One region of the Aquamicrobium sp. genome, then DNA from elsewhere that is predicted to be linked to it. Evidence: riboswitches for the same ligand, from Rfam matches in the RefSeq annotation. Region 1 holds a riboswitch; each other region holds the start of a gene.
The links. A riboswitch is a leader RNA that binds a small molecule or an ion and turns the genes downstream of it on or off. The one in region 1 is predicted to bind S-adenosylmethionine.
Positions count from the first base shown of each region.

Region 2: another riboswitch for S-adenosylmethionine. It lies ahead of M9945_RS09525 (O-succinylhomoserine sulfhydrylase); the one in region 1 lies ahead of M9945_RS12310 (S-adenosylmethionine synthetase N-terminal domain-containing protein).
Region 3: another riboswitch for S-adenosylmethionine. It lies ahead of metA (homoserine O-succinyltransferase); the one in region 1 lies ahead of M9945_RS12310 (S-adenosylmethionine synthetase N-terminal domain-containing protein).

Region 1 is NZ_JAMLIE010000001.1:2,474,042-2,484,208, forward strand. It holds gene M9945_RS12265 (Crp/Fnr family transcriptional regulator) at 1-193, shown strand, start outside; gene M9945_RS12270 (sulfite exporter TauE/SafE family protein) at 235-1,008, opposite strand; gene M9945_RS12275 (amidase) at 1,039-2,445, opposite strand; gene M9945_RS12280 (ABC transporter permease) at 2,442-3,233, opposite strand; gene M9945_RS12285 (ABC transporter ATP-binding protein) at 3,250-3,999, opposite strand; gene M9945_RS12290 (ABC transporter substrate-binding protein) at 4,004-4,984, opposite strand; partial or broken gene M9945_RS12295 (transposase) at 5,255-5,670, opposite strand; gene M9945_RS12300 (IS256 family transposase) at 5,906-7,105, opposite strand; partial or broken gene M9945_RS12305 (transposase) at 7,216-7,858, shown strand; gene M9945_RS12310 (S-adenosylmethionine synthetase N-terminal domain-containing protein) at 7,788-8,150, opposite strand; SAM-I-IV-variant riboswitch at 8,414-8,516, opposite strand; gene M9945_RS12315 (hypothetical protein) at 8,718-9,728, shown strand; gene M9945_RS12320 (helix-turn-helix domain-containing protein) at 10,038-10,167, opposite strand, start outside.
Region 2 is NZ_JAMLIE010000001.1:1,903,842-1,914,008, forward strand. It holds gene M9945_RS09480 (IS481 family transposase) at 164-1,120, opposite strand; gene M9945_RS09485 (GcrA family cell cycle regulator) at 1,205-1,714, opposite strand; gene M9945_RS09490 (aspartate aminotransferase family protein) at 2,086-3,282, shown strand; gene argF (ornithine carbamoyltransferase) at 3,282-4,205, shown strand; gene M9945_RS09500 (Hsp33 family molecular chaperone) at 4,323-5,318, shown strand; gene M9945_RS09505 (MliC family protein) at 5,381-5,746, shown strand; gene M9945_RS09510 (hypothetical protein) at 5,936-6,094, shown strand; gene M9945_RS09515 (hypothetical protein) at 6,177-6,455, shown strand; gene apaG (Co2+/Mg2+ efflux protein ApaG) at 6,462-6,854, opposite strand; gene M9945_RS09525 (O-succinylhomoserine sulfhydrylase) at 6,979-8,172, opposite strand; SAM riboswitch at 8,213-8,290, opposite strand; gene M9945_RS09530 (2'-deoxycytidine 5'-triphosphate deaminase) at 8,382-9,470, shown strand; gene M9945_RS09535 (ion transporter) at 9,467-10,167, opposite strand, start outside.
Region 3 is NZ_JAMLIE010000003.1:299,649-309,815, reverse strand. It holds gene M9945_RS18910 (hypothetical protein) at 1-531, opposite strand, end outside; gene ftsE (cell division ATP-binding protein FtsE) at 717-1,376, shown strand; gene M9945_RS18900 (cell division protein FtsX) at 1,369-2,355, shown strand; gene M9945_RS18895 (YdcF family protein) at 2,444-3,139, shown strand; gene M9945_RS18890 (lysophospholipid acyltransferase family protein) at 3,247-4,047, shown strand; gene M9945_RS18885 (gamma-glutamylcyclotransferase) at 4,007-4,555, opposite strand; gene M9945_RS18880 (DUF2125 domain-containing protein) at 4,624-5,616, shown strand; gene M9945_RS18875 (prephenate/arogenate dehydrogenase family protein) at 5,644-6,579, opposite strand; gene hisC (histidinol-phosphate transaminase) at 6,584-7,687, opposite strand; SAM riboswitch at 7,780-7,858, shown strand; gene metA (homoserine O-succinyltransferase) at 7,913-8,830, shown strand; gene M9945_RS18860 (class I SAM-dependent methyltransferase) at 8,797-9,576, opposite strand; gene gloB (hydroxyacylglutathione hydrolase) at 9,676-10,167, shown strand, end outside.

The DNA of each region.
Region 1 (10,167 bases):
CCTCCAACACTCGCCTGTGGTATTCGGTCGGCAGTTCTCCCATGAGGAACTGGCAAATATGATAGGGGCCACCCGTCAGTGGGTGACTACTTCGTTGAAGCGCTTCGAAAAGGCCGGCATCGTAACATTCGAAAAACATCGAATAGTGATCTTGGACAAGGTGCGACTGAAACAAGCCGCACTGGCCGAATAGAACCCGTCTCGGCTTTGTTGACAGCCGTCGGTGCTTTCCGCTTAACCAGCGTAGCGGATCACGGCGTTCGCCAGGGCAAACACTCCGATCGCCGCGAGCATGAGAAGCGCCACTTGTCGGTAGACGAGCGGATTTGAACGCCTAAAAAAGTAGGCGCCCATAACTGCTCCGCCCAACAATAGCGGAACCGCGGCGAAGGCCAGGACGAAAGCTCGGCGCGGGTAGAGACCCGCACCTAAGCCGAAGGCCATCGCGATTGAAGCGCTGAACAGAAAGAACATCATCATGGAAGCGCGACTTGCCGCTGGGCTCATCGGAGACGCAAGGAAATACATGACGATGGGAGGGCCGCTCATCGCTGTTCCGCCACTGAGCAATCCGGATAGCATCCCCACCGATACCGTGGCAGGTGTGGTGAGGTGCCAGGAAATGCCCTGGGATTTCCGCCAGATCAGAAAAACCGAACCCAGAAGGAGGACGCTCAGGCCCAGCCGCATGTGTTCAGGCGGTATCGTTGACAGGGCATATATGCCGAACGGTGTGCCGAAAATCGCTCCCACGAACAGTCGCGTTACGGTCCTCCACTGCACCGAGGCGATGGAGCCATTGAGGAACCCAAGGGTCAGAACTATTTCGAATAGCAACGCTACCGGTATGACTTCGAGGGGGTCAAGGACCACAGTCAACATGGGAACTGCCGCGAGAGAGACTCCAAAGCCGCTGTATCCCCGGACGAATCCCGCAATTGCTACTGACAACGCAAGATAAAAGAACTGTAACGGAGACCATTCTCCGAAAACGGAAAAATCAATCATAGCGAGCCTGAATGGAAATGAGGATTGGGATCAGCCTGAACGCGACCCCGTCCACGGACCGAGCTCTTCAAAGACGGTGGCAGCATCGAGAATGTCGGATTCTGCGTTCGGGCGGCCGACAATCTGCAAGCCGATCGGCAGCCCTTCCGGCGTTCTGCCGCAAGGTATCGATAACGCTGGCAATCCCGTCAGATTATGGACCAGCGTATAGGTTGGCCAGGACAGAGCCAGCGGGCCGGTCCACCCCGGGGGGCTGGTGCGGTCCGCATCGAATGCGGCCACGGGAACCGTCGGTGTCAGCAGAAGTCGGTATCGCCCAAAGAGCTCGCGAAATCGCCGTCGAATCTCGTGTCGCGCGGCCTGTGCATCGAAGAGGTCTTTGACTGTCAGGCGCGACGAATGCTCCAGGCAGGCAGCCACCTCCGGATCAAGTAGTTCTCGATCGTTCAGAATAACGTCCTTGAGACGAAAGGCGGCCCCAGCAAAGAATTCCGCAGCGTGGACCGCATGCGGATCCTCGATGATTTCATCCACTTCTTCGACGACGCATCCTGCCTGCTCGAACACGCGTACCGCCGCCCTCACCATCCCAAGCACTGTCTCGTCGGGTTTTCCGAATCCGAGAGTGGGTGACCAAGCTATCCGCCAACCTGATATTTCCTTGATGTCGTGCTCCGTGAGCTGTGACGCGAGACTGGCGTGGTCGCGGTCGTCATAGCCGGAGATCGCAGACAGGAGCATTGTTGCATCCCTGACGTTTCTCGCGATCGGCCCAATGTGCAAGAGAGACGGAGCGGTTGCCGGTGGATACACCGGCACGCGACCAAATTGCGGTTTTAGTCCTACGACGCCGCAAAATGCTGCCGGTATGCGCAGAGATCCGGCGCCGTCCGTTCCTATCGACAGGGGCGTGACCCCAGCGGCAACGCTTGCGGCCGATCCGCTGCTGGAACCGCCAGCGGACTTCGAAGTGTCCCAAGGATTGCGGGTAATTCCCGTAAGCGGACTGTCGCTCGATGCCTTGCTGCCGAACTCAGTCATGGTCGTCTTGCCGACGATACAGGCCCCCGCCGCGATAAGCCTCTCGACAACGGGCGCGTTGAAGGCTGCAATTTGGTCTCGTGCAGTTTGAGACCCGAATGTCAGCCGCACCCCTTCCATCGCGATGTTGTCTTTGATCGATATTGGGATGCCGGTGAGCGGGTGTAGGAGATCCCCCCGCATTACCCTTGCCTCGGCCTTGCGAGCAGCATCCAAAGCCAGTTCCGGTGTCGTAGTTACGAAGGCATTGATCGCTGGTTCTACCGCATCAAGTCGCTCAAGAGAGCGGGATACTACTTCAACGGGGGAGATTTCACGGTTTCGAATAAGTCGCGCAAGTTCTCCTGCGGAAGCCCGATCGGTGTCACTCGTCGCTGACTCGTGAAACGCCATCATTGGCGCCTCGCAGCGCGGCTCTCAGCGCCGTACCATGGGAACAGGAACTTGATGACGTTCACGAACAGCAAGTCGGCGCAAAAGCCGAGAATTCCCAGCGTGATCAGGCCTACGAACATTTGATCGACCCGAAACACCTGCGCCGACATCTGGATAAAATAGCCGACCCCCGCCGTAGCGCCTGCCAATTCGGCGGCGACAAGCAAAACGAGGGCGACGGCGAGACTGATCCTCAAGCCGGCGAGGATGAGCGGCAGCGCACCCGGAAGGACGACGTTCCAAAGCATACGGAAGCCGCCGGCCCCCAGCGTCGCCGCAGCCCGCATTAGAAGGGGATTGACGTCTCTGACGCCCAGAAACGTGTTTACCCAAACGGGGAAGAACACGCCCCACGCGATAAGAAAGACCTTTGAGACTTCGCCAATGCCAAACCAGAAGATCGCCAGGGGAACGAAGGCGATGGACGGAATTGCCCTGAACATCTGGAGGAGCGGATCGCTCATGTGCCTGAAAACTGGCAGACGTGCAGTCGCAATCCCGACCGCGACGCCGATGACGGAGCCAAAGAAAAAGCCCAAGACAGCGCGCCAAATACTGGCCCTCAGGTGCTGGAGCAGCTCACCGCTGACAATAAGGTGGTAGGCAGAGGTCGCCACTGCCGTCGGTGCAGGCAGGAACGCCGGATTGACCAACCCCAGCCGCGCGATGAGTTCCCAAGTGAGAAAGAAGACGGCCGCCCCCAACGCCCCCAACGCCGCAGGAGCGCTGGACGAAAGAATCCTCCGCATGCTCGCTTGCGTCGACCTATTCAACGGTGTGGACGCCGATGGAATTTTCGAGGTGCTCGTAGAGCTCATTGAAGCTTGACGTTGTGCGAGTTCGCGGGCGGGGGAAGTCAACATTGATAACCTCTTGGACGCGGCCTGGGTGCGGAGACATCACGACGATGCGATCCGCCAGGAATATGGCTTCACCGATATTGTGAGTAACGAACACAACGGTCTTTTTCTCTGCGCGTTGAATATCGAGTACTTCCGACTGGAGGGTGCTCCTCGTCATCGCATCAAGGGCCGCGAACGGTTCGTCCATCAGAAGAACTCGAGGCTTCGTGACAAGCGAGCGCGCGATGGCGACGCGCTGCTTCATTCCGCCCGAAAGCTCGAATGGATACTTCTCCGCGAACTTGGTCAGTCCAACTAGGGACAGGTAGTAATCAGCCAACTCGCGACGTTCCTTTGCGGATATTCCGGCCATTCGAGGTCCGAATTCCACGTTGCCACGAACGGTGAGCCAGCCAAACAGGGAGTAATCCTGGAACACCACTCCTCTGTCCGGGCCCGGTTTGGAAATAGGCGCTCCCTCGATGCTGATCCTCCCGGTCGTAGGAGAAATGAAACCAGCGATAAGGTTGAGCAATGTTGTCTTTCCGCAGCCACTCGGTCCAAGAAGACATAGAAATTCGTTTTCCTGGATTGTCAGATCGACAGCCGCAAGAGCTTGGAATGCTCCGAAGTCTCGGGTAACCTGCTCAGACTTGATGAATTCAAGCGCCATTGTCTCACTGACCGGTACAGTTGTTCGTTTGATCGATAATTGTCGACACGACAACGTCGTTGAAGTCCGGCACTTTGGACCCCGCCGCAAGAAGGCCGCTATCGATAGCCCACTGCGCTTGCAGCGTCATATCCTGGACGATGCTGACCTTGTCGAGCGCGATCTCGAAAGGAATTCTCTCCCATTCCTTGGCGACGATGTCCTGGTCCATCTTGATCCGCTCGGATATGTAGGCGATCGACGCATCCTTGTTCTTCTTCATGTATTCGGCTGCCTCTTTCATCGCGCAGAGGGAGCGGACGAGCATCTCTGGATCGTTGTCGATCGTGCTTTGCAACGTCACGATGCCCGAGTAATTCACGTAAAGGCCAGGAGTGCGAATTGAATGGAACCGATCTTTCCCAAGACTCAGAGCCTGCGACAGGTGGGGCTCGGTCCATACGAAAGCGTCGATTTGCCCATTGGACAGACTGGTCACCATATCCGTCGGGCTAAGGTTGATTCCGGTGATGTCCTTGAATGACAGTCCTGCTTTCTCAAGTGCGCGTGAAAGGTAGACTTGCGCATTTGTCCCCTGCGCATAACCGACACGCTTTCCTTTGAGGTCTTCAAGCTTCTGTATGTCACTCGTCGCTACAACGTCGAAAATCTCGTACCCCGACATGGTCCCGATAATGCGGACAGGGAGATTGTTCACAGCAGCAAACACGACTGGAGTTTCTGCCACGGTACCCCAAGCGACGCCTCCACCAACGATCGCTTCCTGCGAGGTGCGACCGCTTGGAAAAAGCTGCACCTTCGCGTTCACACCGTGCTTCTCGAAAAAGCCTTGCTGATCCGCAACGAAAAGCGGAGCCCAGGGCAGACCGATGCCGGCGGCTACATTCACCTCGTCATCGGCTCGAGAAGGATCTGAAGCGATGCCTGCAATGCTGGCGGACAATAGGGTCGCAAAAAGCGCGGATTTGAATCGACGTTTCATCATGGACGTTCCCTCCCAGGAAGCCTCTCTGTTGAGGCGGCGCAATTCATGGACTGAACCAGAGGAGGTGTGAGCCGAAAAGCAATTAGTTGCCACGCCGGACACACATATTCTAAATTATTGGAATCGCTATTGGAAATGAATTTGCGCTCCTGCGATTGGAGCATCTTACGCGCTGCGCAATAGGATCCGACCGAACGAGGGAGAGACTCTCGTTCGGCTTTCGCCGATCACCACTGCATCACCCTGATCACCAGCAACCTTCCTTTTGACGATCCGAGCTTCAATGCCGGCCTGATCGCGGCGGCGGGACTTGTAGTGGTAGGTCGATGTGTCGAACTCCAGAATCCGGCAGGCCCGCCGGATCGACACGTCCCACTCGCTACATGTATGCGCCACCAGCTCGCGTTTGCGACCAGGCCTCACAGTTTTCGGCGGATTACGTCCTGCAGCATCTCCTTGTCCAGCGACAGGTCCGCCACTAGCTTCCGGAGCTTGCTGTTCTCGTCCTCGAGCTGCTTCAGCCGCTTCATCTCCGTCGGCAGCAGACCGTCGTATTTCTTTTTCCAGTTGAAGTAGGTCGCTTGGCTGATCCCCGCACGTCGGCAGATCTCCGCCACCGGAACCCCGTCCGCTCCCTGCTTCAAGATGAACGCCTTCTGCGCGTCTGAAAACTTCGATGCCTTCATCGTTCTCCGCTCCTCCCAGCCAGGATGCTACTGCGGAAAACTCCAGTTTTGAACGATCCAGTTTTAGGGGTTCAGATCATCACGGAGACGGACGATGCGACCCTCGCGGTTCACGGAAGAGCAGATCATCGGGATGCTGAAGGAGCAGGAGGCCGATGCGAAGACGGGATGACGTCCCGCGGCGTGGTGTAGCTGGCGGCATTGGTCGCCGTGCTGTCCGGCATTGCCGGGCTGATCAGCGCGCCACTGCTGGCAGGCTGATGAGGGGATCATCGCTCAATTGTCCGACGCTTTCCAGCGTCATGTAGCGGGCGCGCTGAACGGCCCACTCATCGTTCTGTTCGAGCAGCAACGCACCGACGAGACGCACGATGGCGTCGTCGTTGGGGAAGATGCCGACGACATCGGTGCGCCGCTTGATCTCGCCGTTGAGGCGTTCGATCGGGTTGGTGCTGTGCAGCTTGGCCCGGTGCTCCTTCGGGAAGGTCATGTAGGCGAGCACGTCGGGCTCGGCGTCGTCGAGGATGGCGGCGAGCTTCGGCACCTTCGGTCGGATCTGGTCGGCGACGGCGCGCCATTGGGCGCTGGCGGCTTCGGGCGTCTCCTGAGCGAAGGCGGTGGCGATAAAGGCCGAGACGACGCGGCGACCGCTCTTGCCGGCGTGGGCGAGAACGTTCCTCATGAAGTGGACGCGGCAGCGCTGCCAGGTGGCCGAGAGCACCTTGGTGACGGCCGCCTTCAGGCCCTCATGGGCATCCGAGACGACGAGCTTCACGCCACGCAGGCCGCGGCGCGTCAGCTTGCGCAGGAACTCGGTCCAGATCGGCTCGGCCTCCGAGGTGCCGATCTCCATGCCCAGCACCTCGCGTCGGCCGTCGGAGTTGACGCCGACGGCGATGATGACGGCGACGGAGACGATCCGCCCGCCACGACGGACCTTCAGGTAGGTGGCGTCGATCCACAGGTAGGGCCAGTCGCCCTCGATCGGCCGCTCGAGGAAGGCCTTCACCTTGCCGTCGATCTCCTCGCACAGCCGGCTGACCTGACTCTTCGAGATGCCGCTCATGCCCATGGCCTTGACCAGGTCGTCGACCGACCGCGTCGAGATGCCCTGGACATAGGCCTCCTGGATGACGGCCGTCAGCGCCTTCTCGGCCATGCGTCTCGGCTCCAGGAAGCCTGGGAAGTAGGATCCCTTCCTCAACTTCGGGATGCGCAGCTCGACGGTGCCGGCCCGCGTCTCCCAGTCCCGGTCGCGATAACCGTTGCGCTGGGCGGTCCGCAGTGGCGACTTCTCGCCCCAGGCGGCGCCGGTTGCCGCGCCCACCTCCATCTCCATCAGCTTCTGGGCAGCAAAGCTGATCATCTCGCGCAGCAGATCGGCATCTGCGCTCTTCTCCACGAGCGCACGCAGGTTCATCATGTCGTCGGTCATCGGTGTTCCTTCCAGTGAGGACTTGGCTTCGACAACCAGACCATACCGGAAAGCGCCGATGACCACCGCGCTACCCAGCTACACCACCTCCGGGGACGTCACCGAAGACGGCGGATGTCTGTCGCAAGCACGGTATCTCGGCAGCGACCTTCTACAAGTTCAAGGCGAAGTTCGGCGAGATGGATGTGTCCGACGCCCGTCGCCTGAAGGCTCTTGAGGACGAGAACGCCCGGCTGAAGAAGCTGCTCGCCGAGCAGATGCTCGACAACGCGATCCTGAAGGATGCCGCCGCAAAAAATGGTGACGCCCGACGCGAAGCGGAAGGCGGTGGCTCATGCCTGCGAGGTGTATGGGGTGAGCCAGCGTCGGGCGTGCCAGGCTCTGAGGATCGACCGTTCGACGGTGCGCTACACGAGTAACCGTCCGGACGACGCTCCGTTGCGCGAGGCGATGAAGGTGGTGGCGGCGGAACGCCGGCGGTTCGGCTATCGCAGGATCCACGTCATGCTGGACCGCCAGGGCATCGTGATGAACCAGAAGAAGCTGCGGCGCCTCTATCGGGAGGAGAAGCTGCAGGTGCGCCGTCGCGGCGGCCGCAAGCGGGCGCTGGGTACGCGCAGGCCCATGTTCGTTCCCGATCGCGCCAACGCCCGCTGGAGCCTGGATTTCGTCGCCGACACCTTTACCGACGGCCGTCGCTTCCGGGTGCTGGCTGTCGTCGATGACTACACGCGGGAATGCGTGGCGCTGATCCCCACCTGCCGTCGACATGGCCGACATCGGCCAGAACGCCGGTAGCAATCGCGCGAAGGTCGAGTTGCGCGGTTGTGGTGATCTCTCCCAGAAGGCAAAGGGTGCGCCCCTTGATGGCGGCCTCGATAGCGACGCGGGACATGGGGTCTTGCGCCAAGCAGACATCGAGAATGGTGTCGGAGATTTGGTCGCAAATCTTGTCGGGATGACCGTCTGAAACGCTCTCGGAGGTGAACAGGCCGTGAGAAACAAGCATGGGATGTCTTTCTCTCTTTAGTGCTTTCGGCGTCATGCCGCGGCGCACAAGCTGAAGATCAAATGCCGTAGGAACTAATCGATCGGCCTAGCGCGTGCCTCCTTCACGAACCCCACGCCGCCATTGTGCGGTCGGTTCGATGAGAACCGGGTCATGGACGGCGCTTCGACGCACATGTAGGTGTCGTCAGCGACACTAGGGGGGAGCTTGTTAGACACCCGCGAACGCAAGCAATGAAGTTCGTGATGATTGCGGATCATTTGGGAACTCTCCTTTTCGACTGCTAGGAGAGTTGCTCGCTACGCCCGTTTCGTTGCCACGACCGGCCGCATCCCCTTTCAGGAACCACCTTGCCCGGACGGGCAGGTTGGCGAGGGCAAAGCCCTCCTCTTGATGCTGAGGCAACTCGTATCCGAAGATTTGGCATTCGACAACATGTCGTTATCGGTGGCGCGCCCTGAGTTGTATGTGCGATTGTTAACTTGCATGACATGATTATCGCGGAGCCAAATCACCATCCTTACGGGGGGACAGCCCTGCTTCCATCGTCGTGCGACAGAAAATTGCATGTAGCCAAAAGAACCAACAACTTTCGAGGCATCAATGCGGAAATTTCTGATATTCACTGCATGCGTCTTCGCAATAGTGGTAAATTTAATTCCCACTTCACATGCTATGGAGATACGTTGTATTGAATATTTTGACGATGTTACTAGAGATGTTGTTAGGTACTTTAATAATCCCAAGAAAGATAAAAGTATACTTGACTTTGATTTTATATATGAAAAAGTACAGCAATGTTCTATTGTTGAGATAAGCGGTGCTATAAGTCCAGGAGACGCAGAGAAATTTACCGTATATATGGATGACCAGAGGCATATATTACTGGTTGTATTGATATCTCCGGGCGGATCGGTGAAGGATGCATTGACTATGGGGCGTATTATTAGAGAGCGAATGCTGCACACAAGCGCATCAACGTACGGTTTTCCGGAGGATTACGATTTTTCAGATCGAACTTGTGGTCTTCCCGGCCGTGGCCCTTGCTGCTCTAGTGCGTGCGCTCTAGCTTATTTTGGTGGTGCTGAATGGTCTATCGCTGACAAACTCGGACTTCATCGACCGACCAGCGATGAATTGGGTAACCTTGAATATGAGGATGCTCGATCTGGGCTTGCCAGTGTACACCGCGAAATAGAGAATTACCTGCATGAAATGGAAGCGCCACCCGGTGTTTTTGACACGATGATGGCGACGCCATCTAACTCCCTAGCCGAGTTTGTTGTCGACCCATTGCGCGTTCAGCAATATCAAGCCGGCCAAGGAACCTCAACATTTCCGCCTACAATATATGAATGGCTTGCGCCGAAGTGTCGCGGAGCAACGGAACCATTGTTGAAATGCATGAGTTCATGGCTGGTTGTTGAAAGCACTGCAAGAGCGAGGAGTCAAACAGACTTAAGTGTCGAGGATGTTGCTCTTAGAACGTACTCCGCAGAAGTATTACAGGAATACATTGATGAAAATAAAGATGATTTCTTCATGAGGCTTAGAGCAGAGCAGTGGCTGAGAAAGTGCTTGCTGAGTCCAGAGGAGACCCAGACAAAGTGCTAGTTTGCCGCTTGTCGGATACATTGGTATCGCTAAGACGGCAGCAATTGCAGCCGAACGAATTGCACTGCTTTGTAACTATTCGCGAGGAGATTGCTCGCTATGTTCGCTTCGTTGCCGCGATCGGCCGCATCCCGTTCAGGAATCTTTTGAGAAAGGAATTGGTGCGGATACAGCGCGGACATAAAAAGATGAAAATTTAAAAGACCTAAAAGAAACATATTGATAACTCATGAGTGCAACTGATATTTAATCAGATTCATGTCGCAACCACATTGGCTTCACCTGTCTGGCGAGCGCCACACCCAACAGCTAGCGATGCTGCATCTGTTGGATCAACCTCAGTATGGCTTCAGCGGTCTGCCTGACCTTTTGTGCCTCCTTTTCCTTTCGTGCGCGTATCCGCCGAACGGTTCGACCGCATTCCACCGCCGACCGGAAC
Region 2 (10,167 bases), 570 kb from region 1:
AGGGGCAGCGCAAACGCTCGAAGACCACGCACCTGCGCGGCGCGTAAAACGTGGTGGAGCTAGAGCATTTTGCAGTCAGACGGAATCGTCTGACGTCGCATAAATGCGGCCAAGGAAAGAAGCTGGAGCAGCGGAAGCAGCGTTCGTCAGAACGCCCGCTGCTCTAGCTGTGGAGCCTCAAGAGGTTGTCGCCGGTTAGATGGAGGCGACTGATTGGTGGTTTGGACTTTAGGCTGCCATGCGGGCGATGCCAATTGTAGCGGTGGAGCCAGATCGGCAGTTCAGCGGCACGGTGGCGTGATGTCGGATAGGCCACGGCATAGGCCCACTCGCGCAAGGCGGTCTGGATGAAGCGCTCGGCCTTGCCGTTTGTGCGCGGCGTGTAGGGCCTGGTTCGGATGTGCTTGAGGCCGAATTCGCGGCAAGCGCGCGCGAAAGCCTTCGAGCGATAGCACGAGCCGTTGTCGGTCATGACGCGAGTGACGGTGATTCCGAGGCTGGCGTAGTAGGCGACTGCCGCCGTGAGGAAGGCGACGGCGCTTTGCTTCTTCTCGTCGGGCAGGATCTGGCTGAAGGCGATGCGCGAGGCATCGTCGATGGCGACATGGACGAACTCCCAGCCGATGCCGCGACTGTTGGACTGGCCGCGCCGATCGCCGGTGATGCGATGGCCGACGCGGTCGAACCGGCCGAGTTTCTTGATGTCGATATGGATCATCTCGCCGGGATGGGCACGTTCGTAGCGCCTGACCGGCGCGGCCGGCTCGATGTCCTTGAGCCGCGACAGCTCGGCGCGCCTGAGCACCCGGCTGACGGTGGCCGGCGAGACGCCAACCTCATGGGCAATGTGCTTGCCGGTCCAGCGCAGCCGACGCAGCACCACAATACGCTCGGCGATCGACGCCGCGGTGGCCTGCGGCATATGGGCGGGCCGCGAGGATCGGTCGCCCATGCCGGACCGCCCTTCCGCCTTGTAGCGCTCCACCCAGCGCGCCACGATCTTCGCCGACACGCCATAGGTCCGTGCCGCATGGGCTTGGGAAAGACGCCCCTCAATCACCGACAGCGCCATCTCCTCTCGACGCAACGGCGTCAGGCGGGCATTCTTGTGGATGTTCATTCGGACCCTCCGGTGGATGCTGAAGCTTGGTAACTCCAGTCTCCCCGGTCCGGTCCGAATGGACAACCTCCCGAAAGCTCACATCTAGCGCGTCCGGCGGCGCTCCGAGGCGGGCTGGTAGGCGACGCGGGAGTGGTAGCCGCAATAGGGGCCGCTCTCGCCGGCTTCGTTGCCGCAGAAGCTGAAATCTTCCGACAGCGGGTCGCCGTTCGGCCATTTGCAGGTCCGCTCGGTCAGCTGGATCAGGCTCAGATTGCGCGACATCGGCACCACCACGTCCGCGGCCGGGCGCAGCACCTGCCGTGCCACCGGCTCGGCGTCGAACTGTACGGCGAGCGCGGTCGCGCCGACGCTGGCCGTCACCGTGCGCATCGGCCGGCTGCCTCCGCTCTTGGCCGGGCTGGCGGCCGGGGCCTTCTTGGCGCGCGGCTGGGCGGCCGAGGCGCGCCCGCGCCCCGACAGCTTCAGGCGGTGCACCTTGCCGATCACCGCGTTGCGGCTGACGCCGCCGAGCTGGTTGGCGATCTGGCTGGCGCTCAGCCCTTCGGCCCACAGCTTCTTGAGCAGTTCAACGCGTTCGTCGGTCCAGTTCATGAGCACATGCTCCTGCTATCGCATGCGCCGAATCCGAATCCTTCCCCGGCCGGAAAGCACCGGCACGGCACCACATATACAGGGGTGATTGGTTTCGCCGCACGAAATCTAGATATTTCTTGACCTCAAGGTACAGTATCCGCTGACTCCGTGACAAGAGTCGGCCGGGCGTGGGGAATCGGATTTTTCGGTTTTCCCCAACTTGGGTGCCCGAATGCCGCAGGCGCGGACGGCGGAGCCGGAAAACCCGGCGGCGCAAGCTTGCGCGGGTGACGTTTCATTTGACTCGACTGCCTTGAAAGCCGATATAGATTGGCCTTCCGCCGCCCTTTGGGCGGCTTTTTTGATTGTCCGTTCTGGAGAGGCATATAATGAGCGGTTCGGCGCTTTACGAGACCTTTGCCCGCGCGCCCCTGGCGTTCGAGCGCGGCGAAGGCAGCTGGCTGATAACCGAGAGCGGCGAGCGCTATCTCGATTTCGCCGCCGGCATCGCCGTCAATTCGCTCGGCCATTGCCACCCGCATCTCGTCGCGGCGCTTACGGAACAGGCGGGGAAGCTCTGGCACGTCTCCAACCTCTACCAGATTCCGGGCCAGAGCCGGCTGGGCGAGCGGCTGGTCGAGGCGAGTTTCGCCGATCGCGTCTTCTTCACCAATTCCGGGGCCGAGGCGCTCGAATGCGCCATCAAGACCGCGCGCCGCTATCACTACATCAACGGCCGGCCCGAGCGCTTCCGCACCATCACCTTCGAGGGCGCGTTCCACGGCCGGACGCTCGCCACCATCGCCGCCGGCGGCCAGCAGAAATATCTCGACGGCTTCGGCCCCAAGGCGGACGGCTTCGACCAGGTGCCTTTCGGCGACATCGAGGCGGTCGAGAAGGCCATCGGGCCCGAGACCGCCGCGATCCTGCTTGAGCCGGTTCAGGGCGAGGGCGGCATCCGCGCCTTCCCCGCGCCGTTCCTCGACAAGCTGCGCGCGCTGGCCGACAAGCACGACCTCCTGCTCATCCTCGACGAGGTGCAGACGGGCATCGGCCGCACCGGCAAGCTGTTCGCCTATCAGTGGTCGTCGATCGAGCCGGACATCATGGCCATCGCCAAGGGCATCGGCGGCGGCTTCCCGGTCGGCGCCTGCCTCGCCACCGAGAAGGCGGCGGCCGGCATGACCCCCGGCGTCCACGGCACCACCTTCGGCGGCAACCCGCTCGCCATGGCGGTCGGCAACGCCGTGCTCGACGTCGTGCTGGAGGAGGGCTTCCTCGACTCCGTGCAGGCGCGCGCGCTCAACGCGCGCCAGATGCTGGCCTCGCTCGTCGACGAGTTTCCGCAGGTGTTCGAGGACGTGCGCGGCAACGGCCTGCTGATGGGCCTCAAGTGCCGCATGGCCAACACCGCGGTCCTCGCCGCCGTGATCGACGCGAAGATGCTGGCCGTGACGGCGGGCGACAACGTCCTGCGCCTGCTGCCGCCGCTCACCGTCAGCGACGAGGAGATCCGCGAGGCGGGCGAGCGCATCCGCGCCGCCGCTGCCGGCCTTGCCGCGCGGGCAACGGAAAAGGTCGCGTGATGAGCGCGACGTTCAGGCATTTCCTCGATCTGTCAGCCGTCTCCGCCGCCGACATCCGCACCATCCTCGACGACGCGCGGGCGCGCAAGCATCGCCTGAAGTCGGGCGCGGCGGCGGGCGAGAAACCGCTGGCCGGCAAGGTGCTGGCGATGATCTTCGAGAAGCCGTCGACGCGCACGCGCGTCTCCTTCGACGTCGGCATGCGCCAGCTCGGCGGCGAGACGGTGATGCTCACCGGCGCGGAAATGCAGCTCGGCCGCTCCGAGACCATCGCCGACACCGCGAAGGTCCTGTCGCGCTACGTCGACGCGATCATGATCCGCACGACCGAGCATGCACGGCTCATCGAGCTGGCCGAGCACGCCACCGTTCCCGTCATCAACGGCCTGACGGACGACACCCATCCCTGCCAGATCATGGCCGACGTGATGACCTACGAGGAGCATCGCGGCCCGGTCAAGGACAGGCTCTTCGCCTGGACCGGCGACGGCAACAACGTGCTTCATTCGCTGATGGAGGCCTCCGCCCGGCTCGATTTCCGGCTGAACATCGCGGTGCCGGAAGGCAGCGAGCCGTCGCAGCCCATGCTCGACTGGGCGCTTGCCAATGGCGGCCGCGTCAAGGTGATGCGCTCGCCCGAGGAGGCGGTCAGGGACGCCGACTGCGTCGTCACCGACACCTGGGTCTCGATGGGCCAGGAGCACCGCGCGCGGGGCAACAACGTCTTCATGCCCTATCAGGTCAACGAGCGGCTGATGGCGCATGCGCAGCCCGACGCGCTGTTCATGCACTGCCTGCCGGCCCATCGCGGCGAGGAGGTCACCGACGCGGTGATCGACGGCCCGCATTCGGTGGTGTTCGACGAGGCCGAGAACCGGCTGCACGCGCAGAAGGCGGTCATCGCCTGGTGCCTCGGCGCTTGAATGCGGCGGGGCGGTCTCCTATCTGCGTGGCTCAGCCTCTAATTCCATGGCGCATGACGGCCGGGCCATCGCCCCGCGACGGCGGCCGCCCGCCCATGCCGGTACAGGAAAATTCAGGTGAGTGACAGCGAGATCAGGCTCGGCGAGTTCGGCTTCGCCGGCGACGACCATGTGGTTCCGTTCGAGGTGGACGCGCTCGACCTGCGCGGCCGCGCCGTGCAGCTCGGCCCGGTGCTCGACGCGATCCTGCCGCGCCACGGCTATCCCGAGCCGGTCGCCAACCTGCTCGCCGAGGCGATGGTGTTGACGGTGCTTCTCGGCACGACGCTGAAGTTCGAGGGCAAGTTCATCGTCCAGACCCGCACCGACGGACCGGTCGATCTGCTCGTCGCCGATTTCTCGACGCCGCATTCGCTGCGTGCCTATGCCCGCTTCGACGCGGAACGGCTGGAGGCGGCGGTTGCCGCCGGCCGCACCGCGCCTGAGGAGCTGCTCGGCAAGGGCGTGCTGGCGCTGACCATCGACCAGGGCGCCTTCATGCAGCGCTATCAGGGCATCGTCGAGCTCGACGGCGCCTCACTGGAGGAGGTCGCGCGTACTTACTTCCGCCAGTCGGAGCAGATCCCGACCGACGTGCGCCTCTCCGTCGCCCGCCAGATCGTGCCGGGCGCGGACGGCCCCGTCGCCCACTGGCGCGCCGGCGGCCTGCTCGCCCAGTTCCTGCCCGAGGCGCCCGAGCGCATGCGCGCGGCCGACCTGCCCGGCGGCGACGATCCGAACGGCGATGACGGCGATGCAGCGGACGGGGACGACGCCTGGGCCGAGGTGCGCTCGCTTCTCGGCACCATCTCGCCCGACGAGCTGTTCGACCCGACCGTCGGCTCCGAGCGGCTGCTCTATCGCCTGTTCCACGAGCACGGCGTGCGCGTCTTCGACAGCGTCGCGATCGAGGACGACTGCTCGTGCTCGCGCGAGAAGATCCGCGCCATCCTCGACGGCTTCACCGCGGAGGAGATCACCGAGAGCACCGAGAACGGCACGATCCGGGTGTCGTGCGAGTTCTGCTCCCAGCACTATGAGTTCGATCCGGCCGAGTTTTCCGCCGCGCGATAGAACCGGTCCTTGCGCCGCCCCGCCCGACCATGCACCATAGCGGGGCAGGCAAGGAGGTTCGCATGCGATTTTCCGTCCTCGCGGCACTGGCCGTCTCGGTCGCGTTGCCGGCCACGGCCGCCGAGGTTTCCCTGACCCTGTCCATTCCCGTGACCGGCGCGGCCGGCGTCGAGTCGAAAAGCGTCGCCTATGAGTGCGACGGCCGCGCCATTGCCGTCACCTGTCTCAACGCCGGCACCGTCTCGCTCGCCGTTCTCGACATCGACGGCGAGACCGTGGTCGCCGCCAATGTCGTCTCGGGCTCGGGCGCGCGCTATGCGGGCGGACGCCATGTCTGGTGGAGCAAGGGCGAGGCGGCCGACCTCTACGATCTGATGGGCGAGGGCGGCGAGGACACGCCTGCGGAAAGCTGCCGGGCCGCCGGATAGGACCGGCCGGCTTCCCTCGCCACTATGGTTAACCGGCGCGGAAAGCATTCGTGAACGCCTGAGGCGGCATGCTGTCGCCTTGTCAATCGGTGGCGCGGGGGCGCATGGAGCAATTCGGGGAAAGGCGTGAAGCGCCTTTCCGTCCGGGATTGCGGGAGAACAGAAGCCGGAGCGATCCGGCGGTGCGCCATGACATACAGGATGATCTCGATCGTTGCCGCGGCCGCGGCTTTCGCCTTGCTGTTCTCGGCGCTGGTGAAGCAGTCGGACAGGATGATCAGGCCCGAAGGGGCGAAGGTGGCCTGTCAGGAGACCGCCGGCGGCTGCGCGCGCGCCTTCACCCGCTGACAGCCTTAATCAATGGTCAACGCCTGATGTGCATCATCGGCCCGAGGGAGCCGGCAGGGAAGCCGGATTTGCGGGCCGAGCGATGGCGGAAACATATGCAACGCGCGCCGAGATGCGCGAGGAGACGGCGGAAGCCGTCTGCGAGATCGCGATCTGCCTCGCACAGGCGATTCACGAGATCGATCCGCAGGCGCATCGCCGCATGAACTTCAATGCCGGCAAGGCCTACAACCGGCTGCTCGCCGAGCGCCGGCCGCTGGCCGCCGACATCCTCTACCGCTTCGGCCGCGCGCTGATGAATACGGAGCTGTTTCCCGAAGGGGAGGAGGGGCCGGCCTTCGCCGAGGACGAGGACGGCTGATCGCGCTCAGTTCACCAGCCGGCCGCTGTCCGGCAGGTCGAGCGAGAAGGCCGGAATCTCGATCTCGAAGAAATCGCCCGCGCCGTTCCGCACCGTATAGCTGCCGGCCATGAAGCCCGACGGCGTGCGCAGCGGGCATCCCGACGTGTACTGGAAGCTGTCGCCGGGATCGAGCTCGGGCTGCTCGCCGACGACGCCGGGCCCACGCACCTCCTCGGTGCGGCCGAGCCCGTCGGTGATGCGCCAGTGGCGCGCCAGCACCTGGATCGGGTCGTCCGAATGGTTGGCGATGGTGACGCGATAGCCCCACACATAGCGCTGCTCCTCCGGATCGGACTTCGCCTCCAGATAGAACGGCTCGACGGCCACCTCGATATTGCGCGTCACGCTGCGGTACATTTTCCCGATCCACGGCCGGCGGCTGGCATGCCGCCCTTCTTGGACAGACGGCCGGTGTGCCGCCCTTCCTGGAATTGGACAAGCCGGCATGGCGAAACTGTGACTGCCACGCCGGCTTCGCGTCTTATCCGGCTTTGGCCAGCGCCCGGTCGAGGTCCTCGATCAGGTCGTCGACGTCCTCCAGCCCGATCGACAGGCGCAACGTGCCGCCGAGGATGCCGACCGTCTCGCGCGCCTCGTCGGTCAGGTTCTTGTGCGTCGTCGTCGCCGGGTGGGTGATCAGGCTCTTGGCGTCGCCGAGATTGTTGGAGAGCTTGATGATGTCCAGCCCGTTCAGCAGCGCGAAGGCGTTGTCCTTGCCGCCCTTGACGTCGAAGCAGATCAGCGTCGAGCCGCCGGTCATCTGCCTGGCCACGATGTCGGCCTGCGGGTGGTCGTCGCGGCCGGGATAGATGATGCGCGACACCGCCTTGTGCCGGGCGAGATGGTCGGCGATGCGCGCGGCGGCCTGCGTCTGGTGGGCGACGCGCAGCGGCAGCGTTTCCAGCCCCTTCAGCAGCGTCCACGCGTTGAACGGCGACAGCGACGGCCCGGTGTGGCGGAAATAGTCGTGCAGCTCCTCCTCGATCCACGCCTTGTCGGACAGGATGATGCCGCCGAGGCAGCGGCCCTGGCCGTCGATGTGCTTGGTCGCCGAATAGACGACGACATGCGCGCCGAGCTCCAGCGGCTTCTGCTGCAAGGGCGTGGCGAAGACGTTGTCGACCACCAGCCGCGCGCCCGCCTCGTTGGCGATTTCCGCCACCGCCGCGATGTCCACCACCTCGAGCGTCGGGTTGGTCGGGCTTTCGAGGAAGAACAGCTTCGTATTCGGCCGCACGGCGGCCTTCCATTCGTCGAGGCTGCGGCCGTCGACCAGCGTCGCCTCGATGCCGTAGCGCGGCATCAGCGTCTCGACCACCCAGCGACAGGAGCCGAACAGCGCGCGCGCCGCGATCACGTGGTCGCCCGCCTTGGCGCTGCACAGGAGCGCCGCCGCAACCGCGGCCATGCCCGACGCCGTGGCGCGCGCGTCCTCGGCGCCCTCCAGCGCGCACATGCGCTTCTCGAACATGTCGACGGTCGGGTTGGCGTAGCGCGAATAGATGAAGCCCGGCTCCTCGCCCTTGAAGCGGGCCTCGGCCCCTTCCGCCGTGTCGTAGACATAGCCCTGCGTCAGGTAGAGCGCCTCCGAGGTCTCCCCGTAGGGCGAGCGCATCGTGCCGGCATGGACCATCGCGGTTGCGGGTTTCCAGTTGCGCTTCGTCTCGTTCGTCATCGCCCTCTCCAGACACAAAAAAACCGGCCGCAAGTCGCGCGCCGGTTTCCTCTCGGTCCCTTTAGCGACTTGTTTAACGTGGCTGCAAGCCGACCGGCAAATCACCACGGGATAAAGCCCCTTTACGCCTGCCTTCGGCTTGCGTCAATCGCCATCCGCGCTAAACCTCATTGCCCGTTATCCAGCGGGACATGGAGGGAGAAACGCGCGTGCGCACCACAGGCATCCTGCCGGATCGCGACATTGCCGGCCTGTTTTCGGCCGGCGCGCTGATGGCCGCCCGCCCGCTCGACGCCGACCAGATCCAGCCGGCCAGCCTCGACCTGCGGCTGGGCGCCAAGGCCTATCGCGTGCGCGCCAGCTTCCTGCCGGGGCCGTCGAGCGACGTCGCCGGCAAGTTAGAGCGGCTGAAGCTGCACGAGATCGACCTGACGAACGGCGCGGTGCTGGAGACGGGCTGCGTCTATGTCGTGCCGCTTCAGGAGCGGCTGGCGCTGCCCGCCGACATTTCCGCCTCGGCCAACCCCAAGAGCTCGACCGGCCGGCTCGACATCTTCACCCGCGTCATGGCCGACCATGCGCAGGAATTCGACAAGATCCCGGCCGGTTACGCCGGCCCGCTGTTCATGGAGGTGAGCCCGCGCACCTTCCCCATCGTCGTGCGCGAAGGCTCGCGCCTGTCGCAGGTGCGGTTCCGCAAGGGCCATGCCCTCCTGTCCGAGGACGAGCTGCACGGCCTCCACGCCGCCGAGACGCTGGTCGCCTCGGAAGCGCCGAACATCTCCGGCGGCGGCATCGCGCTGTCCATCGACCTGACCGGCAACGCCGACGGGCTGATCGGCTACCGCGCCAAGCATCACACCGCGGTCGTCGACGTCGACAAGCGCGCGGCGCAGGACGTCGACGATTTCTGGGAGCCGCTCCATGCGCGCGGCCGCCCCGAGCTGATCCTCGACCCGGACGAGTTCTACATCCTCGTCAGCCGCGAGGCCGTGCACGTGCCGCCGCTTCACGCCGCCGAGATGACGCCGTTCGACCCGCTGGTCGGCGAGTTCCGCGTCCATTATGCCGGCTTCTTCGATCCCGGCTTCGGCCATTCGGCCGCCGGCGGCACCGGCGCGCGCGCCGTGCTGGAGGTGCGCAGCCACGAGGTGCCGTTCATCCTCGAAGACGGGCAGATCGTCGGCCGCCTCGTCTACGAGCACATGCTCGCCCGGCCGGACCGGCTCTACGGCGCGGACATGAAGTCCAACTATCAGGCGCAGGGGTTGAAGCTGTCCAAGCATTTCCGCGCCTAGCGTCCGCCTTCCACCCGCAGTGCCCGCATCTCCTCGCGCAGCGCCCTGATCTCGGCGAGGATCGCCTCCTGCTCCTGCTGAAGCGCCGAGCGGTCCTGCGCGGCGGCGTTCTCATGCTCCTCCTCCATCGCCGAGACGATGATGCCGATAAACAGGTTGAGCACGGCGAAGCTGGTGACGATGATAAAGGGCAGGAAGAACAGCCATGCATAGGGGTGGGTCTCCATCATCGGCCGCACCGTGCCGGTCGACCACGAATCCATGGTCATGATCTCGAACAGCGTGTAGGCCGACGCGCCGATCGAGCCGAAGGTCTCCGGGAACGTGGCGGAATAGAGCGTCGTCGCCATCACTGCGAACACGTAGTAGACGAGGCCGAGCAGCAGGACGATCGACCCCATCCCCGGCAGCGCCCGCACCAGCCCGCTGACCACCCGGCGCAGCGACGGCACGACGCTGACGAGGCGCAGCACACGCAGGATGCGCAGCGCCCGCAGGACGGACAGGTTCCCCGTCGCCGGCACCAGCGCGATGGCGACGACGAGGAGGTCGAATACCCTCCACGGATCGCGGAAGAAGGCGACGCGATAGACGAGGAAGCGGGCGGCGAGCTCGGCGACGAAGACGGTCAGGATCGCGGTGTCGAGGAAGGAGAGCAGCGGGCCGAACCGGGCGACCGCCGCCGGCGAGGTCTCCA
Region 3 (10,167 bases), on a different contig from region 1:
GACGCCGCCGTCATTGGCGGTGACGGCGATCTCGATCGGCGGCAGCGGCAGCGGCGTCGCGCCGCGATTCTCGGCCCGGCCGTCGACGAAGAGGATGCCGCGTCCCTCGCGCGTCTCGACGCGGCTTTTGACGTCGGCGATGTGCAGCGGCGTTTTCGCCGGGGCGACCTCCGCCGGCCCGCCGCCGACCAGCGTGTGGCCGCCGGAAATCCAGAAGGCGAGGGCGACGGCGAGGAGGCCGGCCGCCCAGAAGAGGACGCCGCCGCGCCGCGTGCCCTGCGACGCGCCGGGGGTCTTGTTCTTCAGGAAATCCATGCCGGCGGGGCCGGCCGCGTTGCTGGCCGCGCCGGCCTGCGCGGAGCGGGCGTGCGGGGCGTCGGCAGCCGGGGAAACCGTCTCATACTGCGCGTCGGAAACGTCGCCGCCGGCCTGCGGCTTCGGCTCGCGCGTCTGGGGCCCGGACATGATTTCGCCGGAAACCGGGCGTGCCTTGTGGGCATGATCTTCGGCATGGTCGTCGTCATGGCCCATGCGGCCGGCATCCTTTCGCATTTCCTGCCCACGAGGTAGCCGCAAATGATTAACGCTTCGCTGCCCCGGCCGCCAGCGCCTGTGAATCTTAACCGCCCCTTAACCATAAAAGTGGGAGGTCTGGGCATTGCCGCGAACCGGCGCGGCGCCACCTGCACGCCTGCCGCGGACCCAGAGGAATTCCAGTGATTCGCTTCGAGAATGTCGGCTTGAGATACGGGATGGGACCGGAAATCCTCCGCGACATCTCGTTTCATCTGCCGGAGCGCTCGTTCCAGTTCCTGAGCGGTCCCTCGGGCGCCGGCAAGACCACGCTGTTGCGGCTGCTCTTCCTGTCGCTGAAGCCGACGCGCGGGCTGATCACCGTCTTCGGCAAGGACCGCTCGCGCATCACGCCGCGCGACCTGCCGCACATGCGCCGGCGGATCGGCGTCGTTTTCCAGGATTTCCGCCTGCTCGACCACATGACGACCTACGAGAATGTGGCGCTGCCGCTGCGTGTGCGCGGGCGCGAGGAGGCGTCCTACCGCGCCGACGTGGTCGAGCTCCTGAAATGGGTCGGGCTCGGCGAGCGCATGCACGTCCTGCCGCCGGTGCTGTCGGGCGGCGAGAAGCAGCGCGCAGCCATCGCCCGCGCGCTGATCGAGCAGCCGCGCATCCTGCTCGCCGACGAGCCGACCGGCAATGTCGACCCGCCGCTGGCGCGCCGGCTGCTGCGCCTGTTCATCGAGCTGAACCGCCTCGGCACGGCGGTGGTGATCGCCACCCACGATCTCAACCTGATGGAGCAGGTCGACGCGCGGCGCATGGTCCTCGAGGGCGGGAGGCTCGAAATCCATGACTGAGCCGCGCCAGCTCATCGAGGCGGTCGCCCGGGCGCTTCCGGCCTTGCGCGGCGGCCGGCCGCAGCGAGAGATGACCTCCATCGTGCCGTCGCAGAACGTCGCCGGCAGCGCGCTGATCCTCGTCATCGCCATCATGACCTTCCTGTCGTGCCTGACGCTCGGCGCGGTGACGCTGGTGCGCGACACCGCCTCGGCGTGGCAGACGCAGATCGCCCGCGAGGCGACGATCCAGATCAAGCCGGAGGACGGGCTCGACATGGAGGCGGCGCTTGCCGATGCCCAGCGGGTCGCCGTCGGCTTCGCCGGGGTGCGCTCGGCCACCATCGTCGATCGCGGCGCCACCCAGCGGCTCCTCGAGCCATGGCTCGGCGCGGGGTTCGACCTCGACGAACTGCCGGTGCCGCGCCTCGTCATCGTCGCCATCGACCCGGCCGGCCCGCCCGATTTCATCGCGCTCAGGGCGGCGCTGGCCGAGGCCGTGCCGCAGGCCGTCCTCGACGACCACCGCACATGGGTGGACAGGCTGGTGGCCATGGCCAACACCACCGTCACCATCGGCGTCTCAGTGCTGGCGCTGATGCTGGCGGCGACCGTGCTCGCCATCGTCTTCGCCACGCGCGGGGCCATGGCCGGCAACGGCCACATCATCGAGGTGCTGCATTTCGTCGGCGCGGAGGCGCGCTTCATCGCCCGCGAGTTCCGCCACCACTTCCTGCTGATCGGCATGAAGGGGGCGGCGGCCGGCGGGCTGGCCGCTGCGGCGGTCTTCCTCGGCTTCTCGTGGTGGTCGTCGCTCAACATGGCGACGCCGCAGGCCGACCAGGCGACCGCGCTGTTCGGCAACTTCGCCATCGGCGCGTCGGGCTATGCCGGCGTGGTGCTGATCGTGCTCGTCGTCGGGGTGCTGACGGCCGCCACCTCGCACCTGACGGTCGTGTCCTATCTCGGCGACATCGACGCCACCCGCCGCGAGGGCTGAGAGCGGCGGGGTGCGGCGCGGCGCCACCTGCACGCGCCCGGCAAACAAGGCTATTCTTCGCCGTATTTCGCGGTTAACGATTGCCACCATGAAGGGGCCGGAATCGACACGGGAAAACGCTGAAGGCAGGGCGCGTCCGCGCGGCCGGCGCGCGGCCGGCATCGTGTTCGCGATCCTGTTCGGCGGGGCGCTGGCCTTCCTCGGCGGCTTCGCCGCCTTCGCCAGCCATGTCGCGCGCCTGACCACGCCGGCCGAGCAGCCGGACGCCGACGCCATCATCGTGCTGACCGGGGGCGAGAAGCGCCTCGACGCGGCGGTCGACCTGCTGAAATCCGGCAAGGGCAGGCGCCTGCTGATCAGCGGGGTGCATCCGGCAGCCGGCCTTTCCGACCTCCAGCGCGCCACCGGGGGCGATGCGGGCCTGTTCAGCTGCTGCGTCGACATCGACCATGCCGCGCTCGACACGATCGGCAATGCCGAGGAGAGCGCCAAATGGGTGACGAGCCACGCCTATGACCGCGTCATCGTCGTCACCAACAACTACCACATGCCGCGCAGCCTGCTCGAATTGAAGCGGCTGATCGGCGACACCGAGCTGCAGCCCTATCCGGTGGTCAACACAAGGCTCGACGGCGGCGAATGGGTGGCGAACCGCGAGGCGCTGCGCGTCCTGTTCACCGAGTACGCCAAATATCTCGGCGCGCTGGCGCGCGGCGTCGTACCGGGCCTGTCGCCGCGCGCTGCCGGGCAGGACGAGGCGCAGCACGCCGGCACGGCCGGGTGAGGCGGCGGGATTAACCCCGCGCGAGCGCGGATGCGTCGACCGCATCCCTGTTTCCCTTTGGCCGGGGCTGGTGTAACGAGCGGGCACGATATTGTCCGGTTCGCTCCATGCTCGCTCTCCGCTCGCTGGCGTTCAACGCCGCCTTCTATCTCAGCCTGATCGTCCAGATGATCGTCTGGACGCCGTTCTATTTCCTCGCGCCGCGCCGCCATGCGTGGTTCGTGCCGCGGTTCTGGTCCTCGTCCAGCATGAAGCTGCAGCAATGGCTGGTCGGGACAGAAGTCCACATCGAGGGAGAGGAGAACCTTCCCGCAGGGCCGTTCATCCTCGCGCCCAAGCACCAGTCGTTCTGGGACACGATCGCCTTCTTCCCCTACCTTTCGGACCCGGTCTACATCCTGAAGCGCGAGCTGATGTGGATTCCGCTGTTCGGCTGGTATGTCGGCAAGATGCGGATGATCCCGATCAACCGCGGCAGCCGCTCGAAGGCGCTGAAGCAGGCGCTGGAGGTGGCGAAGGTGCGGATGGCCGAGAACCGCCAGCTCATCATCTACCCCGAAGGCACGCGCCGGCCGGTCGGTGCCGAGCCGGCCTACAAATGGGGCATCGCCGAGATCTACGCCACGCTCGGCGTGCCGGTGGTTCCGGTCGCCCATGTCGCCGGCCTCTACTGGCCGCGGCGCAAGTTCATGCGCTATCCGGGCGTCATCCACGCCCGCTTCCTTCCCGCCATCGAGCCGGGGCTGGAAAAGGAAGCGTTCATGGCGCGGCTGATCGCCGAGACCGAGGCGGCGACCGACGCGCTGCTGATCGAGGCGGCGCGGAGCGACAACCCGCCGCCGATGCCGCCGACGGCGCGCGAGCGGCTCAGGGCGCTGGGCGTGGAGCTGCCGGCGAAGGCGCGCTGAGCCGGGCGGCGATGCCCTCCAGCCAGCGGTCGCGGATGCCGAGCTCGCGCAGATGGGCGATGGTGTTCAGCACGTAGTCCTCGTTGGCGCCGGCCTCTCCGGTCGCACCGGCGATGGTCTGCGCCATTTCGTCCGGTCCGATGCCGCCGACATATTGCTGGTGCTTCCGGTCGGCGACATAGGAGATCGCCCTGACGGTGACGCCGGTGTCGAGCCGCACCGGCAGGCGCTTCTCGTGGTAGACATTGGTCGTCATCTCGCGCGCGCGCAGATAGGCCATCACCTCCTCGGCGCGGCCGCCCTCGACGCGGAAGGCCATGCCGAGGCAGGAGCCGCCATGTTCGAGGCCGAGCACGAGGCCGGGCCGCTCGGGCGTGCCGCGATAGACGTGGGAGCGGATGCACAGCGTCCGGCGATAGCCTGAAAGACGCGCCCGCTGGGCCTCGACATAGTCGAAACCCGGTCGCCACATCAGCGAGCCATAGCCAAACACCCAAAAATCGCCCATATCGCCGAACCAGATTCGTTTGCGCCGGAGCCGCTTCCGGCGCCAGAAGGGGTAGCGAGGCCGGCACCATGACGTCAAGCAGGCAATCGCGGACGAAATACGGCCGGCGCTTCTTCTGGTTCGCGCTGGCGATCGTCGTCGCCATCGGCGCCTATACGGGCGGATGGTTCTACGCCGCGCGCGTGCTCGAGGACCAGGTCAGGAGCGCCGTCGCCGGCCTCAACGGCAATGGCAGGCGGGCCAACTGCGAGGAGCCGCAGGCGCGGGGCTATCCGTTCCGCATCGGCCTGTTCTGCCGCTCGGTGCTCTACGAGGACGCGCGCGAGGGCGTCTCCTTCCAGGCGCGGGCGCTGCGCTCGGCGGCGCAGGTCTACCAGCCGTGGCGCGTCGTCGGCGAGCTCGACGGGCCGGCGCGGCTGGAGGCGCCGGGGCTGAACGCGCTGGTCCTCGACTGGGCCGGCCTTCGCGCCAGCGTCCGGCTCGCAGAGCCGCTCCCCGAGCGCCTTTCCGTCGAGGGGCAGGATGTCAGGGTCAGCCTCGACGAGCAGGGCGAGGAGATGACGCTGCTCGCGCAGGCGAAAAGCGTCGAGGCGCATCTGCGCCCGGCGGGCGAGGATCTCGACCTCGCTGTGCGCTTCGGCGATTTGAAGCCCGACGCCGCGCTGACCCGGGGCGTCGCGCTGCCGCCGCTCGCGGGGCTGCTCGATGCGTCGCTGGCGGGCGGCGCGCTGCCGGGCGGGCTCGAAGGCGATCTGCGCGGCCGGTCGGGGACGATCCGCAGCCTCACCCTCTCCGCCGAGGGCGGCGCGGGCGTCACCGTGTCCGGGCCGGTCTCGGTCGACGAGGCCGGGCTTCTCGACGCCGAACTCCAGATCATCGTGCGCGAGCCGATGGCGCTGGCGAAGATCCTCGGCGACCTCGCCCCGCAGGCGCGCCAGGAGATCGAGCTTTCGCTTTCCTCCATCGCCGCCATGGGCGGCAATCCCGGCATGCCGCTGCGCGTCGTCAAGGGCGAGGCGCGCCTCGGCTTCATCCCGCTCGGAACGATCCCGCCGCTGTGAAGGCGGCGTGACAGCCTGCGCCGTCCCTCAGTGCTTCTCGCCCTGCACGGCGGCGATGCGGCCGAAGTCGGGGGCGTCGGTTTCCTGGCCGGCCTCGATGATCGAGCGGCGCACGGCGCGGGTGCGGCTGAACAGGTCGAACAGCTTGTCGCCGTCGCCCCAGCGGATCGCGCGCTGCAAGGCCGACAGGTCTTCCGAAAACCGCGCCAGCATCTCCAGGATCGCGTCCTTGTTGTGCAGGCACACGTCGCGCCACATGGTCGGGTCGGAGGCGGCGAGGCGGGTGAAGTCGCGAAAACCCGAGGCCGAATATTTGATGACCTCGGACTTGGTCACGGTCTGGAGATCGTCGGCGGTGCCGACGATGTTGTAGGCGATGATGTGCGGCAGGTGCGAGACCATGGCCAGCACCATGTCGTGGTGCTGCGGGTCCATCGTGTCGATGTTGGAGCCGCAGGCGCGCCAGAAGGCGGCGAGCTTGTCGATCGCCGCCGGGTCGGTGCCGTCCGGCGGGGTCAGGATGCACCAGCGGTTGGTGAACAGCTCGGCGAAGCCGGCGTCGGGGCCGGATTTTTCCGTGCCGGCGAGCGGGTGGCCGGGAATGAAATGCACGTGCGGCGGCATGTGCGGCTGCATCTGCGCGATCACCGACGCCTTGGTCGAGCCGACATCGGTGACGATGGCGCCCGGCTTCAGCGCCGGGGCGATCTCCTTCGCCACGGCCTCGGAGGCGCCGACCGGCACCGAGACGATGACGAGGTCGGCGCCGCGCGCCGCCTCGGCCGCGCTTTCTTCGTAGCGGTCGCCGAGATGAAGTGCCTCGGCGCGGGCCAGCGTCTCGCGGCTGCGGGTGGAGACGACGATCTCCCCGGCCAGCCCTTCGCGGTGGATGACGCGGGCGAGCGACGACCCGATCAGGCCGATGCCGATCAGGGCGATCCGGTCGAACAGTTTCTCGGACATCGCATCAGGCCTTCAGGAACTCGGAAAGGGCGTCGACCACGCCGCGATTGGCCTCCTCGGTGCCGATCGTCATGCGCAGCGCGTCTGGAAAGCCGTAGGCGGCGACGCGGCGCAAGAGATAGCCGCGGGCGGCGAGCCAGTCGTCGGCGACCGCGGCGGAATGGCGGCCGCCCTCCGGAAAATGGATCAGGATGAAGTTGGCGACGCTCGGCGTCACCCTGAGGCCGAGCTTCTCCAGCGCCCCCGCGGTCCAGCGCAGCCATTCCTCGTTGTGGGAGACCGAGCGCTCGACATGCTCGCGGTCGAGCATGGCGGCGATGCCGGCCTCGATGGCGACGGAATTGACGTTGAACGGGTCGCGCACACGCTCCAGCGCCTCGATCATGTGCGCGGGGGCGTAGATCCAGCCGATGCGCGCGCCGCCCAGTCCGTAGACCTTGGAGAAGGTGCGGGTCATGACGACGTTGTCGGCCCCGGCGACCAGCTCGACGCCGGCCTCGTAGTCGTTGCGGCGCACGAACTCGGCATAGGCCGCGTCGATGACGAGGATGACGTTGCCCGGCAGGCCGGCATGGAGGCGGCGCACCTCCTCGAACGGCAGGTAGGTGCCGGTCGGGTTGTTGGGGTTGGCGAGGAAGACGATGCGCGTCTTCTCGTTGACCGCGGCGAGGATGGCGTCGACATCGGCGCGCTCCGCCGTCTCCCTGGCGATCACCGGCGTCGCGCCGGTCGCCCTGATGTAGATCGGGTAGGCGAGGAAGCCGTGCTCGCAATAGATGCCCTCGTCGCCGGCGCCGACATAGGTGCGGGCGATCAGCGCGATGGCCTCGTCCGAGCCGTTGAAGGCCATGATGTTGGCGGGGTTCAGCCCGTGGACCGAGGCGATGGCGTTGCGCAGGCGCGTCGCCGGCCCGTCCGGATAGAGCGCGAGCTTCTCGGCCGCCGCCTTCGCCGCCGCTACGGCTTTGGGCGAGGGGCCGAGCGGGTTCTCGTTCGATGACAGCTTGTGGACCTTGGCGACGCCGGCCGGCGCATGGCTCTTGCCCGGCACGTAGGCGGCGATGTCCATGACGCCGGGGCGCGGCTGAGGGCGAAGCTCGGTGCTCATCTCGTATGGTCCTGCCATGGGGCATTCAGTGAAGGCCGCCTGCCTCTAGCAAGGATTGGCGTTGACGCAAAGGGCGCAGGCGCCTAAATACGGCGCGTACCCGTGGTGATTTGGCCGGTCGGCTTGCAGCCACGTAAAACAAGTTGCTAAAGTGGCCGCTGACATCGAAGTCCGTATGGACCGGCCGCGATCTCGCCGCCGGTCTTTTGTTTTGGAGTTCGAGAGATGCCGATCAAGATCCCGGATCAGCTTCCAGCCCGCGAGATTCTCGTGCGCGAGGGCGTCAGCGTGATGGACGAGCGCACCGCGCTCAGGCAGGACATCCGCCCGCTGCAGATCGGCCTTCTCAACCTGATGCCGAACAAGGTGCGGACCGAGACGCAGATCGCGCGGCTGATCGGGGCGACGCCGCTCCAGGTCGAGCTGACGCTGGTGCGCATCGGCAACCACAAGGCGCGCAACACTTCCGAGGACCACCTGATCTCGTTCTACCAGACGTGGGAAGAGGTGAAGGGCCGCAAGTTCGACGGCTTCATCGTCACCGGCGCGCCGATCGAGACGCTGCCCTTCGAGGACGTCACCTACTGGGAGGAGCTGACGCGCATCCTCGACTGGACGGCGACCCATGTCCATTCGGGGTTCTTCATCTGCTGGGGGGCGATGGCGGCGGCGTGGCATTTCCACCGGGTGCCGAAATACACGCTGGAGACGAAGGCGTTCGGCGTCTACCGCCACCGCAACAACGCGCCGGCCTCGCCCTATCTGTCGGGCTTCTCGGACGATTTCATCGTGCCGGTCTCGCGCTGGACCGAGATCAGGCGCGGCGACGTGCCGGCCGCTCTCGACGTGCTGATGGAATCGGACGTGACCGGCCCCTGCCTCCTCGCCGAGCCGACGGGCAACCGGCTCTACATGTTCAACCACATCGAGTACGATTCCCTGTCGCTCAAGGAGGAGTACGACCGCGACGTCGCCTCCGGCACGCCGATCGAGGTGCCGCATGGCTATTTCCCGGACGACGACCCCTCGCGCCAGCCGCTGAACCGCTGGCGCTCGCACGCGCATCTCCTGTTCGGCAACTGGATCAACCAGGTCTACCAGACGACGCCCTACGATCTCGCCGACGTCGGCAAGGCGGGCTGATCCGGGCGGGCGGGCAGGGCTCTCGCCGCTCCTTGCGGGGTCAGCAGCGGCACGAAGACGCGGCGCGAGGCGCGCACCGCGACCGGCACGCCCTGGTAGAGGCGCTTCTGCGCCTCGACGACGATGGCGCCGGCGAAGAGTGGCCACAAGCGCCGGCCGCCGCGCTCCAGCAGGCCGTGCAGACGCATCATGAAGCGCCGCCGCGACGGCGGGAAATGCAGCGCATCGCCCCAGGCGCAGGGCGTGAAGTTGGTCTCGCGCAGCAGCGCGTCGATCTGCCCGCGCGAGAACGGCCGGCCGGTGCCGAACGGCGTATGCTCGAAGCGCGCCCAGACGCCGCGCCGGTTCGGCACGACCACGACGAGGCGCCCGCCGGGGGCCAGCACCCGCCAGATCTCCATCAGCGTCTCGCGCGGGTTCTCCGCATGCTCGAGCGCGTGGATCAGCAGCACGCGGTCGATGGACGAGTCGAACAGCGGCAGTTCCTCGTCGAACACCAGCGCCGTCGCCGAAGGCCCGCCCGCCGGCCAGTTCACCGCGCCCTGCCGCGCCGGCATGAAGGAGAAGACGCGCTCGGCGTCGGTGCCGAACCGCTCCAGCCAAGGCAGGGCATAGCCCAGCCCGACCAGCCGCTCGCCAGCTTGAGCCTGCCACAGCGCCGAGAGCGAGACCGTGATCGAGCGCTCGGCCAGGCGGCCGAGGGTCGAGGCATAGAAGGTGCGCAGATCGACGATATCCGACAGCATGGCGCGAGCGTACCGGCACGAGCCCCCGGCCGCAAGCAAGCGCTTCCGTGACAAGAGCGGCGCCACGCCTTATCCTGCCGGGAAACCGGGAGATGCAGCATGACGGTCGAGATCGAGCAGTTCACCTGCCGCAGCGACAATTTCGGCATCCTGATGCGCGACACCGCGACCGGCACCGTCGCGCTGGTCGACGCGCCGGAGGAAGCGCCGATCCTTGCCGCCATCGCGCGCACCGGCTGGACGCCGTCGCTTCTTCTGGTCACGCATCACCACGCCGACCATGTCGAGGCCAATCTGGCGCTGAAGGAACGCTTCGGGTTGCGGATCGTCGGCCCGAAGGCGGAGGCCGGGAAGATACCCGGCATCGACGAGGAGGTCGCCGGCGGCGACACGCTGACGTTCGGCGCGCAGACGGTGCGGGTGATCGACACGCCCGGCCATACGGCCGGCCACGTCTCCTACCACCTGCCCGACGCGGGCGTCGCCTTCACCGCCGACACGCTGTTCGCGCTGGGGTGCGGGCGTCTGTTCGAGGCGGGGCCGGAGGTGATGTTCGCTTCGCTGGCGAAGCTCGCGGCGCTGCCGGGCGCG